3 regions of the Sphingopyxis sp. LARHCG72 genome follow, and region 1 is predicted to be linked to each of the others. Evidence: predicted binding sites of a transcription regulator. Region 1 holds the regulator's gene; each other region holds the start of a gene.
What was found. The regulator LexA, encoded in region 1, represses DNA repair genes until DNA is damaged. The targets are predictions, from matches to a motif close to GTTCCNCNCTTGTTCT.
Positions count from the first base shown of each region.

Region 2: ACIPPQ_RS06505 (DUF6771 family protein) is a predicted target of LexA. The motif match lies at 2,523-2,538, and genes of this name have one in related genera.
Region 3: recA (recombinase RecA) is a predicted target of LexA. The motif match lies at 1,957-1,972, and genes of this name have one in related genera.

Region 1 covers NZ_JBIXJU010000005.1:79,407-84,319, reverse strand. Annotated here, with positions in the region: gene moaC (cyclic pyranopterin monophosphate synthase MoaC) at 192-665, shown strand; gene ACIPPQ_RS12630 (molybdopterin molybdotransferase MoeA) at 662-1,852, shown strand; gene lexA (transcriptional repressor LexA) at 1,930-2,613, shown strand; gene ACIPPQ_RS12620 (ComEC/Rec2 family competence protein) at 2,567-4,648, opposite strand; gene gltX (glutamate--tRNA ligase) at 4,785-4,913, shown strand, end outside.
Region 2 covers NZ_JBIXJU010000002.1:274,062-278,974, reverse strand. Annotated here, with positions in the region: gene ACIPPQ_RS06520 (ParB/RepB/Spo0J family partition protein) at 1-835, opposite strand, end outside; gene ACIPPQ_RS06515 (DUF2958 domain-containing protein) at 953-1,354, opposite strand; gene ACIPPQ_RS06510 (ArdC family protein) at 1,351-2,361, opposite strand; gene ACIPPQ_RS06505 (DUF6771 family protein) at 2,548-2,739, shown strand; gene ACIPPQ_RS06500 (hypothetical protein) at 2,741-3,070, shown strand; gene ACIPPQ_RS06495 (hypothetical protein) at 3,083-3,595, shown strand; gene ACIPPQ_RS06490 (SOS response-associated peptidase) at 3,610-4,257, shown strand; gene ACIPPQ_RS06485 (hypothetical protein) at 4,384-4,509, shown strand; gene ACIPPQ_RS06480 (LuxR family transcriptional regulator) at 4,800-4,913, shown strand, end outside.
Region 3 covers NZ_JBIXJU010000003.1:248,190-253,102, forward strand. Annotated here, with positions in the region: gene speB (agmatinase) at 1-606, opposite strand, end outside; gene recA (recombinase RecA) at 802-1,881, opposite strand; gene ACIPPQ_RS08955 (response regulator) at 2,003-2,356, opposite strand; gene ACIPPQ_RS08960 (response regulator) at 2,346-4,730, opposite strand; gene ACIPPQ_RS08965 (M13 family metallopeptidase) at 4,820-4,913, opposite strand, start outside.

The sequences.
Region 1 (4,913 bases):
GGCTTCTCGCGTCGAAACGCGAAAGCCGGTTCAGATGGTACAGTCGGCGGACTTCATACCGCCTCCATGCGCCGGATGCCGGCTCGATTGCAAGGCCTCGACGGAATTTGCCATCGGGCAATCGCCGCTCGAACGACGGCAAGCGACCAAAGCGTCTTGCCTTTCCCGCCCGCCATTGCTTGGCTTGCGCCATGACGAAAAGACCGACTCATCTCGACGAAACAGGCGCGGCCCATATGGTCGATGTCGGCGCCAAGCCCGCCACGCAGCGCCGCGCAGTCGCGGGCGGGCGCATCACCATGTCGGCCGAGGCGCTTGAAGCGATCCGCAGCGGCAACGCGCCCAAGGGCGACGTGCTGTCGACCGCGCGGATCGCCGGGATCATGGCCGCCAAGCGCACCGCCGACCTCATTCCGCTCTGCCATCCGCTTTCGCTGACTAAGGTCTGTGTTGATTTTGCATGGGAAGACAATGGCATCGCGGTCACAGCTGTTGCGCAGACAAGTGGGCCGACGGGCGTCGAGATGGAGGCGCTCACCGCTGCTTCGGTCGCGCTTCTGACGCTCTACGACATGGCGAAGGCACTCGATCGTGCGATGGTGCTCGGCGATATCCGCCTCATCGAAAAGAGCGGTGGCCGTTCGGGCGACTGGCGCGCCGCATGAGCGGCCTGCTTCCGGTCGAAGAAGCGCAGGCGCGGCTGCTCGCACTACGCGAATCGCTTGGAAGCGAAAATATCGCGCTTTCCGAATCGCTTGGACGATATCTTTCGCACGATGTCCGGGCTTTGCGCGACCAGCCCGCGGTCGCCCTGTCGGCGATGGACGGTTATGCGATTCGCTTCGACGATTTGCCGGGCCCCTGGCACGTCATCGGTGAGGTGGCCGCCGGTTCGGTGCCCGCGCTGCACGTCGACGTAGGCCACGCGGTGCGCATCTTTACCGGGGCAATGCTGCCAGAGGGCGCCGATACCGTGATCGTGCAGGAAGATGTCGCGCTGTCGGGCGGGCAACTCCTTCTCACCGGCGACGGGCCGGGTTCGCGCGGGCGCCATATCCGCGCGCGCGCGATCGATTTCGCCGCGGGGGATTGCCTGCTGCCCGCCGGGACCCGGCTGACGCCCGGCGCGATCGCCGCGGCGGCGATGAGCGGTGCAGGACAACTCGCCGTCGGCATGCGCCCGCGCGTCGCGATCGTGACCACGGGTGACGAGCTCGTGCAGCCGGGGCGCGAACTCGCCCCCGGCCAGATCCCCGACAGCAATGGCGCGATGCTCGCGGCGATGCTCGCGGGCGACGTCGCCGATCCGGTCCTGCCGCATCACATCCCCGATGACCGGGAAAAACTCGCTCATGTTCTCAAGGAACTGGCGCGACGTCACGACGTCATCGTCACCGTCGGCGGCGCCTCGGTCGGTGACCATGATCATGTCCGCGCCGCGCTCGAAGCGGCGGGCGGAAGCCTCGATTTCTGGCGCATCGCGATGCGCCCCGGCAAACCCGTGATCGCCGGCAGGCTCGGCGACGCGATCCTGCTCGGCCTTCCCGGCAACCCTTCGTCGGCGTTCGTCACCGCGACCATGTTCCTGCTGCCGCTGGTCCGGCATCTCGCCGGCGCGCGCGATCCGCTGCCGGTGGTGCACCGCGCGCCGCTCGCCGCGGCCTTGTCCGCAGGCGGTGCACGGCGCGATTATCTGCGCGCGCGACTCGAAAATGGCGAGCTTGTCCCGCTTTTCGGGCAGGATAGCGGACTCACCCTGCCATTCGCTTCGGCGAACGCTCTGCTGATCCGCGAGATTGGCGCCCCGGCGCGCGATGCCGGGGAAATGGCGGATTACATCGCCGTCGCTTGACAAGTTCCGCTTTGTTCCACTATCGTTCTCCCTATGTCCGGCTTGGGCGTCATCCAGGCCATCATGGAGAACGACCGATGTTGACCGCAAAGCAGCATGAACTGCTCCACTTCATCCAGGAACGGCTCGACGCCAGCGGCATTTCGCCGTCGTTCGAGGAGATGAAGGAGGCGCTCGGCCTCAAGTCGAAATCGGGTATACATCGGCTGATAAGTGCTTTGGAAGAAAGGGGATTCCTCCGCCGCCTTCCCAACCGCGCGCGCGCGCTCGAGGTGCTCAAGGTTCCCGACGCCGCTAAGCCAGCCGTGCGCGATGATCGCGACAATATCGTTCCGCTCCGCAAACCCGCTCCCGCGCTGCGTCCGATCGCGGCGAACGACATCGTCGAGGTTCCGCTCCACGGCAAGATCGCCGCGGGCGTGCCGATCGAGGCGTTCGAGGATCACAACAATCTCGCTGTTCCTGCTGCGCTTCTCGGCTCTGGCGAACATTATGCGCTAGAAGTCTCGGGCGACTCGATGGTCGAGGCGGGCATTTTCGACGGCGATTATGCGCTGATCCAGAAGGCGAGCACCGCGCGCGAGGGTGATATCGTCGTCGCGCTCGTCGACGGACAGGATGCGACGCTCAAATATTTCCGCCGCGAAGGCCGGATGATCCGGCTCGATCCCGCGAACAGCGCCTATGAACCGCAGCGCTACCCCGCCGAGCGCGTTATCGTGCAAGGTCGGCTGTCGGGACTGCTTCGTCGTTACCACTAAGTTGCGGCGGCAAGCGCCACGGATGTTCGTCGCCCGCCTTGAGCGCGGCGACGGCTTCGGGCGTTTCGCCCAGATAGAGCGCCAGCCCGCCGGTTTCGGCGAGACTGTCGCGATCGATCGTCATCCAGCGGCCCACGCATTCGCGCGGTAGCCAGCGATCGCTGACCACGACATCGGCGGCAGCACAGGCGGCCGCCATGTCGGCGCCCTCGATCCGGTCGCGGCCGCGCGTGGCGAGAATGACGCGCCGCACAGCGCCTTCGCCCTGGCTCCAGCGGCAAAAATCGCGGTTGCATTCGACATGATCGAGCTCGGCCAGCGCGCCGAGGGGCGCATCGACACCCGCCGCCTCCGTCATCGTATCACGAATATAGTCACCGGCGCGATCGCGGAGCAGCGCGTAGCTGCCACCGGGAAGCGCGGCGGCGATATGGCGGCCGTCCCCGGTGACGAGTAGGTCGGGGCGCGGCTGGGCGAGCAGGGCAGCCGCTCCGATGACCAGCGGAACAATCCCCGCCCGCCGCCAGCGAGTTTGCCAGAGCAGGATCCAGAGCCCCCCAAAAACAGCCAGCGCAAAACCCCATGACGGGAAGCTGGGCAGCATGGCGACAGCACCGGGCGCCTCGGCGACGCCGTGCGCAAGGCCGATCAGCAGTTGCAGCGCCTGTTCGGTGACCCACCAGAAGGGAGCGCCGAGGCCAACGCTGTCGAATAGCAGCGCGAGCGCCTCGGCCGGCATGATGACGAATGTCGTGAGCGGGATTGCGACGACATTGGCAAGCGCGCCATAGAGCCCCGCCTTGTGAAAGTGGAACAGCGCGATCGGCGCGAGCGCGACTTCGACGACCAAACCGGTGATCAGCAGCCCCGCAACCCCGCGCCCCAGCCGGAATAGCCACGGCTCTTCGCGGCGCGCAAGGAACACCCGCATTGCGCGGCTCTCGTGAAGCGCAATGATGGCGGTAACCGCCGCGAAACTGAGTTGAAAACTCGGCCCGGCAAGCGATTCGGGGCGCCAGATCAGCACGATCAGCGCCCCCGCCGCGACGAGCCGCAATGTGAGCGCCTCGCGCCCCATCAGGAAGGCGATCAGCACGAGAAGCGCGGCGATGAAGGATCGCAGCGTCGGAACCTCCGCCCCTGCAAGGAGCGTATATCCCCCTCCCGCAAGCGCACCGGCTGCGGCGGCAAGCGGCAGGACATAACCCGCGAGTGCGAGCCGGCGATTGAGCGCGAGAAGGCGCATCGTCAGCAGCATCGCAAAGCCGACCACCGCAGTCACATGCAGCCCGCTGATCGACAGAAGGTGCGCAAGGCCGCTGCGCCGCATCGCTTCCTCGTCCGCTTGGCTGATCGCGCCGCGATCCCCCGTCACGAGCGCGGCCGCGATGCCGCCCGCCGATCCCTCGACCTGGCCGTGGATATGCGCGCTCAATCGCGCGCGCAGCGGCGGCGCGGCGCGTCCACTGCCCGGCGCCCGCGAAACCTCTCCCAGCACGGTTCCCACCGCGCCGATGCGATCGAACCAAGCGCGCTGCGCGAAATCATAACCGCCGGGCAGGCTCGCGGTCGGCGGCGGCATCAACCGGGCACGCACGCCGATCGTCTCACCATCGACCAGATCTACCGCCTGTTCGCTGCGCAGGGTGAGCCGCACGCGCGGGGGCAAATCGCTCCGCCGCTGCGGCAGCGCGAGGATGCGCAGCTGCCCCTTCGCGGGCAGAGGCTCGACGCGATCGACGATCGCCGAAAACTCGGTCACAACCGGCGCCGCCAGAACCGGCGCGGACACCCAGAGCGCGCGCGCCCAGATGAGCAGCATCCCGACCGCCATCACGCCGCAGGCGACGGCTACCGCGCGCCCAAGGCGACTCGACCAGCCCAGCAACAGGCCGCCAAGCAAGCCGCCAGCGAGGAGCAGGAGCAGCCCGATCCAATGCGTCATCGACGGAAGCGCGAACCATGCCGCGATGCCGGCGCCCAGCGTGACGGGCAGCCACAGCCCGATCCGCTCGCGTTCGGCCTCCAGCCGCATTTCGAGCGCATCGGCGATCCGATACCGGCGACGGCCCCGATCTCGCACAATGGGCGTTTGAAGCGGCCCTGTCGCCATGCTAGGGGCACCCCCGATCCCGCCCGACTGAGCGGCAAAGTGAGTGAAAGAGGCCGTAGTGGCAACCGAAAACCAAACCAAAGTGGCTGGAGCGACGACCGAAGCGACCGGCGCCGACGTGGTGACGCGCTTCGCGCCCTCGCCGACCGGCTATCTGCACATCGGCGGCGCGCGCACCGCGCTGTTC
Region 2 (4,913 bases), on a different contig from region 1:
CTCCGATCCGCTCGCCGATCGCGCTCAGCTTCTCGTCGACGAGCCGGTCGAGCAGCGGCGGATCGGTGAGCCAGCCGCCGTCGTCGGCCTCGAACAGGTCACGCACGATGCCGCCACCCGCCGCGAGATAGGCATCGACGCCGACGAAGCGCACGCGCTTGTCGGCGGCGCGGACGCTGTTCTCGGTGAGCTTGCTGCGGATGAAGGCCGGCGACTTGTTGAAGCTGTGCGCGAGCAGCTCCCAGACCTGCGCCTGCCGCTCATGATCGTCCGACACCGTGAAGGCCATCAGCTGGTCGAGGGTCATCTCATCCTCGGCATAGAGGTCGTGCAGCGCCGGCGATACCGATGCGAGCTTGAGGCGCTGGCGCACGACGGCGGGCGTCGTCATGAAATGCGCCGCGATCGCCTCGACTTCGGCGCCCTTGTCGACCATCGCCTGCATCGCGCGGAACTGGTCGAGCGGATGCAGATTCTCGCGGACGGCGTTTTCGGCATAGCTGTCCTCTTCGGCGAGGATGCCCGAGGCCGACTGGACGATGCAAGGGACCGGCGCATCCTTCGCGAGCCGCTTCTGCTTCACGAGCAGTTCGAGGGCGCGATAGCGCCGACCGCCCGCCGGGATTTCGAAGAGACCGGTCTCCTCGCCGTCATCCCCAAGCTGCGGGCGTACATTGAGGCTCTGCAGCAGGGTGCGGCGCGCGATGTCGTCGGCGAGTTCGCCGATCGACACGCCCGCCTTCACGCGCCGGACATTCGCTTGGCTGAGAACCAGCCGGTCGAACGGGATATCGCGCGACGGGCTGAGGGTGATCTTTCGTTTTGCACTGGCCATGGCCATTCTCCATGACGGGCCGCCGCGAGACGCTCTCCCGGCTCAAAAGCCCGCCATGAAGCCCCGGCCTTCCTCGCCCTCGCGGGTCCGCCACCGGCGGACCCGAAGGCCGCTGCCTCAAGCGCGCCCCGAGAGGCGGCGCGCCGCGGTAAGCAGGCGCCGCTCGCCGAGGACGATCGAGCCCGCAGCGCGGGCGGCCTCGGCATAGACCGACAGCGGATGGGCTGCCTCGAACAGGAGGTCGCGCTCGATGCCGAGCCCGAACGGCAGGCGGACCGCCTCGAGTTCGGCCAGCGAAAAGCTGCCGAGCTCGGGGCAGCCGAAGCCGAGATCGGCGAGGCCGAACAGGATGCCGTCGACATCCATTTCGGTGGCGAGCCAGGTCGCGGCGCCGACCGGACTGAAAAAGCGCGCCACGGGCCGGGGGTCTGGTTCGCGCAGCCCGCGCTCGATCGCGTCGATCCGGTCGCGGGCGTTGGCGGTAAGCCGAACGGCGATTTCGGGTGTGAGGAGCTTCATGCCGCGATCCTTTCGGCAGGCGCCCGATCGTCATCGCTGGCGCTCGGGACAGGCGGAGCCGCCGCGGCCGATGCAACCGACGCGGCCGCCGCCTGCCCGGACGGATCGGGGCGAAAGGCGAGCAGATAATCGGCCGCCTTCGAGGCCGCGCTCGCCGCGCGGAGGATCGCGCGATGATCCTCGCGGATGATCTCGAGCCAGGAGCCGATATAATCGGCATGGCGCACAGACGGGGTGATACCGAGTGCTGCGCACACGAAGGCCCCGGCCATTTCGGCGATCAGTTCCTCATGGCCATAAGGCTTCGATCCGAGGCTCCCCGTCTGGTCGCGGTCGAGGCGGCTTTTATGGCCCGTCCAGTGACCGAGCTCGTGAAAAGCGGTCCGGTGCCAGTCGACCGGTTCGTAGAAATCGTCGGGACGCGGCACCGCGACGAAATCGTGGCGCGGGCTGTAATAGGCGGACGCCCCGCCGATGCGGAGGTCGGCGCCGGTCGCCGCGATCAGCGCGCCGGCCTGCGGCAAGATCAGCCCCTCGGGGATGGACGGCGCCGCGACATGATATTTGTCGGGCAGGCCGTCGCACTGGTCGACCGAAAAGAGGGTGAACTGCTTCAGGAAGGAAAAGCCACCCTTGCGCGTGCCCGCGCCGTCGCCGGCGGGCTCGGGCTCATTCCCAGCGGCGCGGCGCGTGTAAACGACCGGGGTGCCGCGTTCGCCGCGACGGACCGTACCGCCGAGCGCCACGGCTTGGCGGAAGGTCAGGAAGCCATGGCCCTGAAACCCGCGGGTCAGGACCGCGTGCCAGAGGGTGAGAATGTTGATGCCGCTGTAGCGCCGTTCGCTGAGGGCATTGTACGGAAGACCCACCACAGCGCGGCCCGCGTCCCACGGCTGCACCCAAGGCAGGCGCCCGGCTTCGAGGTCGGCGATGATCCGGCTGGTGATCTCTTCATAGAGCGTCGCTCGCGCGCCGCCCTGGCGCGACGATCTGGAAAGTTGGGACATGTCGGTTCTCCGCGGCGGACCGGCAGCGAGCCTCTCTCGCCGCGCCCGGTCCGTCCCCCGCCTCCTGCATGTCTCGCCCTCCCGGGCGGCGGCCCTGCCGCCGCGCGGCCGACACGCGCGCACGTCGCCCGAACCTGCAATGCTCGGAGCCTTGCCAAAATGTTCTTCCTATGTTCTCTTTAGGCCATGGACAGAATCGATACCGCCCGAGTCGCCGAGACCATCCTTTCCGCCCCCGGCTGGGCGCGCGTCGGCATTACCGCACCGACGAGCCACATCCGGGTCGAGGCCGCGTTCGAACTCGCGCGCGCGATCGTCGAGAGCATGCGCGCCGGCGCGGAGCCGACGAGCCCCGACCAGCTCGGGCTTTCGCTGTGACGTGGGCGGCTGGACAAAGGATGGGCAGCCCCGCGCGACCCATATTTTCGAAGCGGCCGCTTGGTTCCGGGCGATCAAGCCCGTGTGCCGCTGCGGGCATAGCGCGACCTTCAATCCCTATGGCATCTGGTGGCGCTTCCAGTGCCGGATGTGGGACGATGATCTTTTCAAGGCGCGGCAGAAATTCTGGTGCGTCCGCTGCGGCGCGCGGACGGGCAAGCGCGTTCGCCCGGTACGGATCGAGCTGGTCGACCCCGGCCCGGACGATATCGCGCTCCCCATGCCCGACGAACGCGAATGGAAGCGCGCGCTCAGCCGCTTCCGCGCATGAGGATTGACGACCATGGATATCGAAACGGACGACGCGCTCGTCGGCATCGGCAAGCTCCACCGGGTGATGGTGTGGGACGGGCAGCGCGAGCGCGAGAAGGAAATGCTCTGGGGGCTGCCGTCGCGCGACCCCGATATCTTCCAGATTCCGCTGCTCAAGTCCGAGACCGCGAGCATCGACCGGCCCTGCCTGCTGCTCGCCAACGAGTTCGGCCTCGTGAAGCGCGGCAAGACGGTTTACGCCGCAAGCCTCATTACGGAAGAGCCCTTCTTCTGCATCGCCGCGGTCTGGCGCCCGGCGCATCGCCTGTGGCCCGAGAGTTTCGCGGCGCTGACCGTGCCGGCCTATGACGATCTGGCACCGCACAAGGATCGCCATGTCGGCGTCGTGCGTCCCGAAGACTGGTTCGACTGGTTGATGGGGACGCGGCCGCCGCTGGACATATTGCGGCCCTTCCCCAAGAATAGCTTCAGCATCATGCCGCCGATCCAGCAGAATTTCGACGAGTTGCTGGGCGCGGCCTGAAAGGGACCGCCGTCATGTGCAATCTCGTCACGCTCAAGGCGTCGGTCGCCGAAGTCGCATCGGCCTTCGGTGCGCGCCGCCCGCTGACCAATGCCCAGCCCGGCGAGGTCTATCCCGGCGGGCAGGGGTTCGTGGTACGTGAGGATTCAGGCGTTCGCGCGCTCGCGGCCATGACCTGGGGATTTCCGGTGCGGCTCAAACAGATGAAGCCAACGAGCAAGCCCAAGCCCGTCAACAATGCCCGCGACGACAAGCTGATGACCTTCTGGCGAAGCTGGTTCACCAACCCGGCGCAGCGCTGTCTCATTCCCTTCACCGCCTTTGCCGAGGCCGAAGGCGAGAAGGGCCGGATGACCCGGACATGGCTGAGCGTCGCCGATCAGCCGCTCGCAGCCTGCGCGGGCCTCTGGCGGCAGAGCGACGAGTGGGGCGACTGCTATACGATGGTGATGGTCGATGCGACCGAGGAGCTTTTCCATATCCACGATCGCATGCCCGTCATCCTGCACGCCGCGGATCACGATCAATGGCTGCGCGCTGCGCCCGAAGACGCCATGAAACTGGTCGCCAAATATCCCGCCGAACGGCTCGCCGTCGAACGTACCGACATTCCCTGGTTCAGCCGCAAATCGCCGGCAGCGGACGCACCGCGGCTTCTGTAGGCGGCCCGGGGAGACCGGTGGGGGGACGATGCGGCTCCTGTGGCATCGAAAGCCGGGGGGGGGGGTCGTCAACGAAGGAGCCTTTTTCGTCTGTCCTACATCGCCTGTTCCTGCCATGCCGCTCCGATGACAGCGGAACCCAAATGGAAGCGCCGCGCCGTGGCGATCGAATATTGGCTCGTGTCAGCGCTGGTCGCTGGATCATTTGTCGCGGGACTCATCGCCGCGATCCGGTCGCTTACCGGCAGTTGACCACGTCCCTGCCGCAGCTGCGGCGACGTCCGGCGGAGCGAGCACCCGGGGCATCAACTGTCAAACTGGGTGCATCTCTTCAGCAGCAAGCTTTACGTTTCTTATCCGACTGTTAGACGGTGAGCACCGATAGATTGCCGCGCCGAGGCAGCGACCACAGCAGCCCGCCGCGCGATATCAGGACCCGTCGGAGACTTGTCCAACCTTCGCGCGCGCCGGAAAGGAACCGTCGGAGCGCGACCCCAAGGAGCGGACCGCGGGCAGCCGGGTCGGGAACGCGCCAGCGGCCGATGATCGACGTGAAGCATTTTCATCTGACGGAGGAACTCGCCCAGGACATTTCAGGCGCCGGACACGAAGACCAGCTTTTTGCGGCGCTCGCGCGAGCAGCCGGCCGCATGGGG
Region 3 (4,913 bases), on a different contig from region 1:
TGCTGACGGATCGAGGCCGTCGAGATCGATCGAGATATACAGCGGTCCCTCGAGCACCGGGACCGCATCGGGAGTGAAACACGCCATGGGGACAATCTCGACGCCGAACCGGTCTGCCTGCTCGCGGCAGTGGCCGGTAAGCGTGCGAATGCCGACCTGCACCAGCCGCTTGGCATGACCAGCTTCGCAGATGCGCGCAAAGGGCGAGGCATGGCTGCGCGGGTTGCCGGAAAAATCGTCGTAGAGATCGGGGTGCGCGTCGAAATGGAGGATATTGACCGGGCCGAAACAGGTCGCCGCAGCCTCGACAAGCGGGAAGGTTACCGCATGGTCGCCGCCGATCGCGAGCGGCACCTCGCCATCTTCGTGGAGCATCGTGACGTGACGGCGGATCGCCGCGTCGTCGCGCGCCGTATCTTCGGTCAGCGGCAAATCCCCATCGTCGGTGAAGGCAACCTCGGCACCGATCTCGGGCCCCAGTTCGCTCGCCATATTGCCACGGTCGCTCCACAGGGCCGCACGGATCGCGGCGGGGCCGGCGGCTGCGCCGCGTTCGAAGCTGCTGTTGATATCGGTCGGCAGGCCGAAGAGACGGATCGCGGGCATGGCGCGTTGTACCCGCTGGGCGCGGTCAGGCAAGGATCAAGCGGAAAGGGCGTGAAAAGTCACGCGAAGTCAACGGCGGGCGGACCCACCTGCAGGGGAGAGGGAATGCAGGCGCCCCAATAGGGGCAAGGAGGGGGCTGGAGGCCCGCCGCCGTTCGCCGGCCGATCCACCAAGGCGAACCGGCCGGAAGGCTATCAATTGTCGTCGTCGCCCTCAACGTCGGGGCCGGCCATCATTTCTTCGGCCACCGCGTCGGTGCGGCCGCGGATCGCAGCTTCGAGCCGTTCGCGCAATTCGGGATTCTCGGTCAGGAAATTCTTCGCATTTTCGCGGCCCTGCCCGATGCGGATCGAGTCATAGCTGAACCACGCGCCCGATTTCTCGACAAGGCCGGCCTTGACGCCGATGTCGAGGATCTCGCCGATCTTCGAAATGCCCTGCCCGTACATGATGTCGAATTCGACCTGCTTGAACGGCGGTGCGACCTTGTTCTTCACGACCTTCACGCGCGTCGTGTTGCCGACGATTTCGTCGCCATTCTTGATCTGGCCGGTGCGGCGGATGTCGAGGCGGACAGATGCGTAGAATTTGAGCGCGTTGCCGCCGGTCGTCGTTTCGGGGTTGCCGTACATCACACCGATCTTCATGCGCAGCTGGTTGATGAAGATCACCATGCAGCGCGAGCGGCTGATCGAGCCGGTGAGCTTGCGCAGCGACTGCGACATCAGGCGCGCCTGCAGGCCGACGTGGCTGTCGCCCATTTCACCTTCGATTTCGGCGCGCGGAACGAGCGCCGCGACCGAGTCGACGACGAGCACGTCGATCGCATTCGACCGCACGAGCGTGTCGACGATTTCGAGCGCCTGTTCGCCGGTATCGGGCTGCGACACGATGAGTTCGTCGATATTGACGCCAAGCTTGCGTGCATAGACGGGGTCGAGCGCATGTTCGGCGTCGACGAAGGCGACGGTGCCGCCGGTCTTCTGCGCTTCGGCGAGCGTGTGGAGCGCAAGTGTCGTCTTGCCCGAGCTTTCAGGGCCGTAGATTTCGATGACGCGGCCGCGCGGCAAGCCGCCGACGCCGAGTGCGATATCGAGGCCGAGCGAACCGGTCGAGATCGCCTCGACCTGCATCGCTTCCTTCGAGCCCAATTTCATTACCGAGCCCTTGCCGAACGCGCGATCGATCTGTGCGAGCGCGGCGTCGAGCGCCTTCTGCCTGTCCGTGTTGTTCACTGATTTCCCCGATTCGACGAGTGACAATTGTCCGGCCATAACCGTCCCTTTCCAGCTCTAGAGCGACAGCAGAAGCATCGCAACGCCGGAACTATGTGCCACATTTGTTCTCCATGAACAAGTAGAGAACAAAATAAAATTCGTTTCGGCGAGAAGCTTGCTATTCAGCCGAAAACTCTTCCAGAGCCGCCTCGATATCGCTGATCCGAAATGGCTTGGTAATCAGTTTGCGATGCGCATGCGCGGGCGGAATAACATCGCCCCCTCCCGAGGTGAAGGCGAACGGAATGCCGCGTTCGGCAAGCGCATCGGCCACCGGCCAGCCCTTTTCATCGCCAAGGTTGATATCGACAAGCGCGCCGGCGAGCGGTTCGGCAGCGATGAGCGCAAGCGCCTCCTCGTTGCTCGTTGCCTGCGCGGGTTCGGGAAGATCCAGCGCATCGAACATGTCGGCGAGCATCATGCCGATCAGCACATCGTCCTCGACAAGCAGGATGCGGCGATTACTCGCCATTGGACACCCGATGCGCTGCGTCGTCGAGCGCCGCCGAGGTTGCCTCGGCCAGCTGCGCAACCGAAAAGGGTTTTGGCAGGAAGGCGACATCGTCGATGTCGATCGACTGGCGCAATTGCTCCTCGGCATAGCCCGACATGAACAGCACCGGCAGGTCGGGGCGCTTGGCGCGCATGGCGCGCACCATCGCGGGGCCGTCCATCGTTGGCATCACAACGTCGCTGATGATCAAATCGACCTTCTCCATCTGGGCAAAACGTTCGAGCCCCTCTTCGCCCTGCGAGGCGGTGACGACACTATAACCTGCACGGGTCAGTGCGCGTTCCGCAACAGCGCGCACCATATCCTCGTCCTCGACGAGCAGGATGGTGCCGGTGCCCCACTGGCTCTTCTTGGGCTTGGCCGGCGGCGGCGCAACGACCGGCACATCGCCTTCGGCCCGGTGAACGGGCAGATAGATCGAAAAGCTCGTCCCCTGCCCCGGCTTGCTGTCGGCAAAGATGAAGCCCGCCGATTGCTTGATGATCCCGTATACGGTCGAGAGGCCAAGCCCAGTGCCCTTGCCGACATCCTTGGTGGTGAAGAAGGGTTCGAAAATCTTGGGTAGCACGTCGGCGGGGATGCCGGTGCCGGTATCGCTAACCTTGAGTGCACAATAGTCGGCGGGCGGCATGAATTCATTGCCCATCTGTCGCACTTCGGCCGCCGACACCGGATAGGTTTCGATCGTCAGCGTGCCGCCGCCCGGCATCGCGTCGCGCGCATTGACTGCAAGGTTGATGATCACCTGTTCGAGTTGACCGGGGTCGGCGCGCACCGCGCCGAGCCCTCGGCCGTGATGCACCGCGAGCTGGACGGTCTCGCCGATCAGCCGCTTCAGCAGGTGCGACACCTCCGAAATCACGTCGGGAAGCTGCAATATCTGCGGCCGCAACGTCTGCTGCCGCGAGAACGCAAGCAGCTGCCGCGTCAGGCTGGCGGCTCGGTTCGCGTTGCTGCGGATCTGCTGGATGTCGTCATAATCGCTGTCTCCCGCCGTGTGGCGCATCAGCATCAGGTCGCACGCGCCGAGTACCGCGGTGAGGATATTGTTGAAGTCATGCGCAACGCCGCCGGCGAGCTGGCCGACAGCCTGCATCTTCGACGCCTGCGCGACCTGGCGCTTCAGGCGCGATTCCTCGCTCGAATCCTTGAGGCTGAGCAGCACCGCCGCCTCACCCAGCCCGCGCACGCCGACGACGCGCATCGACACCGGGTCGCCGCTCTGCCCCGCGAGCCGGATCGACAGGTCGCCGCCGACCTGCTGCCCGCTGCTGTGGCGGCGGATCATGTCGGCGAGCGGCCCCTTGTCCTCGCCGACGACAATGTCGCCAGGGTAACGCGGCATCTTGCCGTCGGGAACGCTTGCGGCGCGCACGAACGCGCGGTTCATATAGAGGAAGCGCCCATCGCGATCGACCATCGCGAGCCCGAATGGGAGCAGCGACAACAAGGTTTCGACATAGGTTTGCGCCGTGCCGCGATCGGCCGGCCCCATTTCCTCGTCGAGCAGCGCGAGCAGCATCGGCGTATTCGGATCGGCGGGCGCGAGCGGGATCTGGATCATCCGCACCGGCGTCGCGCGGTCGCCCTCGCGCGCGAAATAGAGCGCGCCGCCCTCATCGAGCCGGATCATCGGGGCGACGTCGCGGCCCGCATAATGGCTAGCGTCATCCTCGCCCAGCGCGCGAAGCAGGAAGCCCTGGTTGGCGACCCGCAGCCGCCCTTCGGCGCTCACCAGCGCGGCCATGATCCCGGCATGTCCCAGCGTCCGGCCCGCCGGACCATCGAGGTGGCGGACGATTTCCGATGCAAGATCGAGCCGTTCGAGCGCCGAGAAGCGCCAGACGAGATAATCCTCCGCCTGCCCCGTGCGCGTCACCTGCGCGCGCAACTGCAACGGGCCGATCGCGATATCGTCGGCGCGCCCCTCGCCGTCGCGCCATGCGACCCGGCCGGCATTCTTGAGCACGTCGGCGCCCCGGCCTTCGAGCGGTAGGCCCGGCGGGGTGACGAAGCCATTGAACCAGGTCGCGAAGAGGTCGTTCGCGCACACCATCCGCCCCGCGCGATCAGTAACCGCAATTGCGACATCGTCATGATTGACCGCCTGCCGCAGCATCGTCCAGTCGGGCAGCGCGGCCTCGCCGATGATTGCCGCCGGGAACAGGCGCCGTGCGAACAGCACGCCGCCGGCAGCAACCGCGAGCCCGGCGAGGAAACCCGCCGCCAGGATCGGATTGCCCGTCGCCCAGAACAGTAGCCCCGCCGACAGCAGCGCAAGCCCGCCGAGCAGCGCGATGTCGAGCCGCGACAGCCCCGCCGGGGCCGACAGCGGCCCGGCGGGACCTGCCCCCCTGATGAAATCACCATCAGCGGAGGGCAGGCTTTGCGCGGTCAACGACAGACTTTCTTTTCAGCGCATCACCAGATGCGGACACGGTCCTTGGGCGCCAGATAGAGCTTCTGGCCTTCCTTGATCTGATAGGCCTTATACCAAGGGTCAAGATTGCGCGAG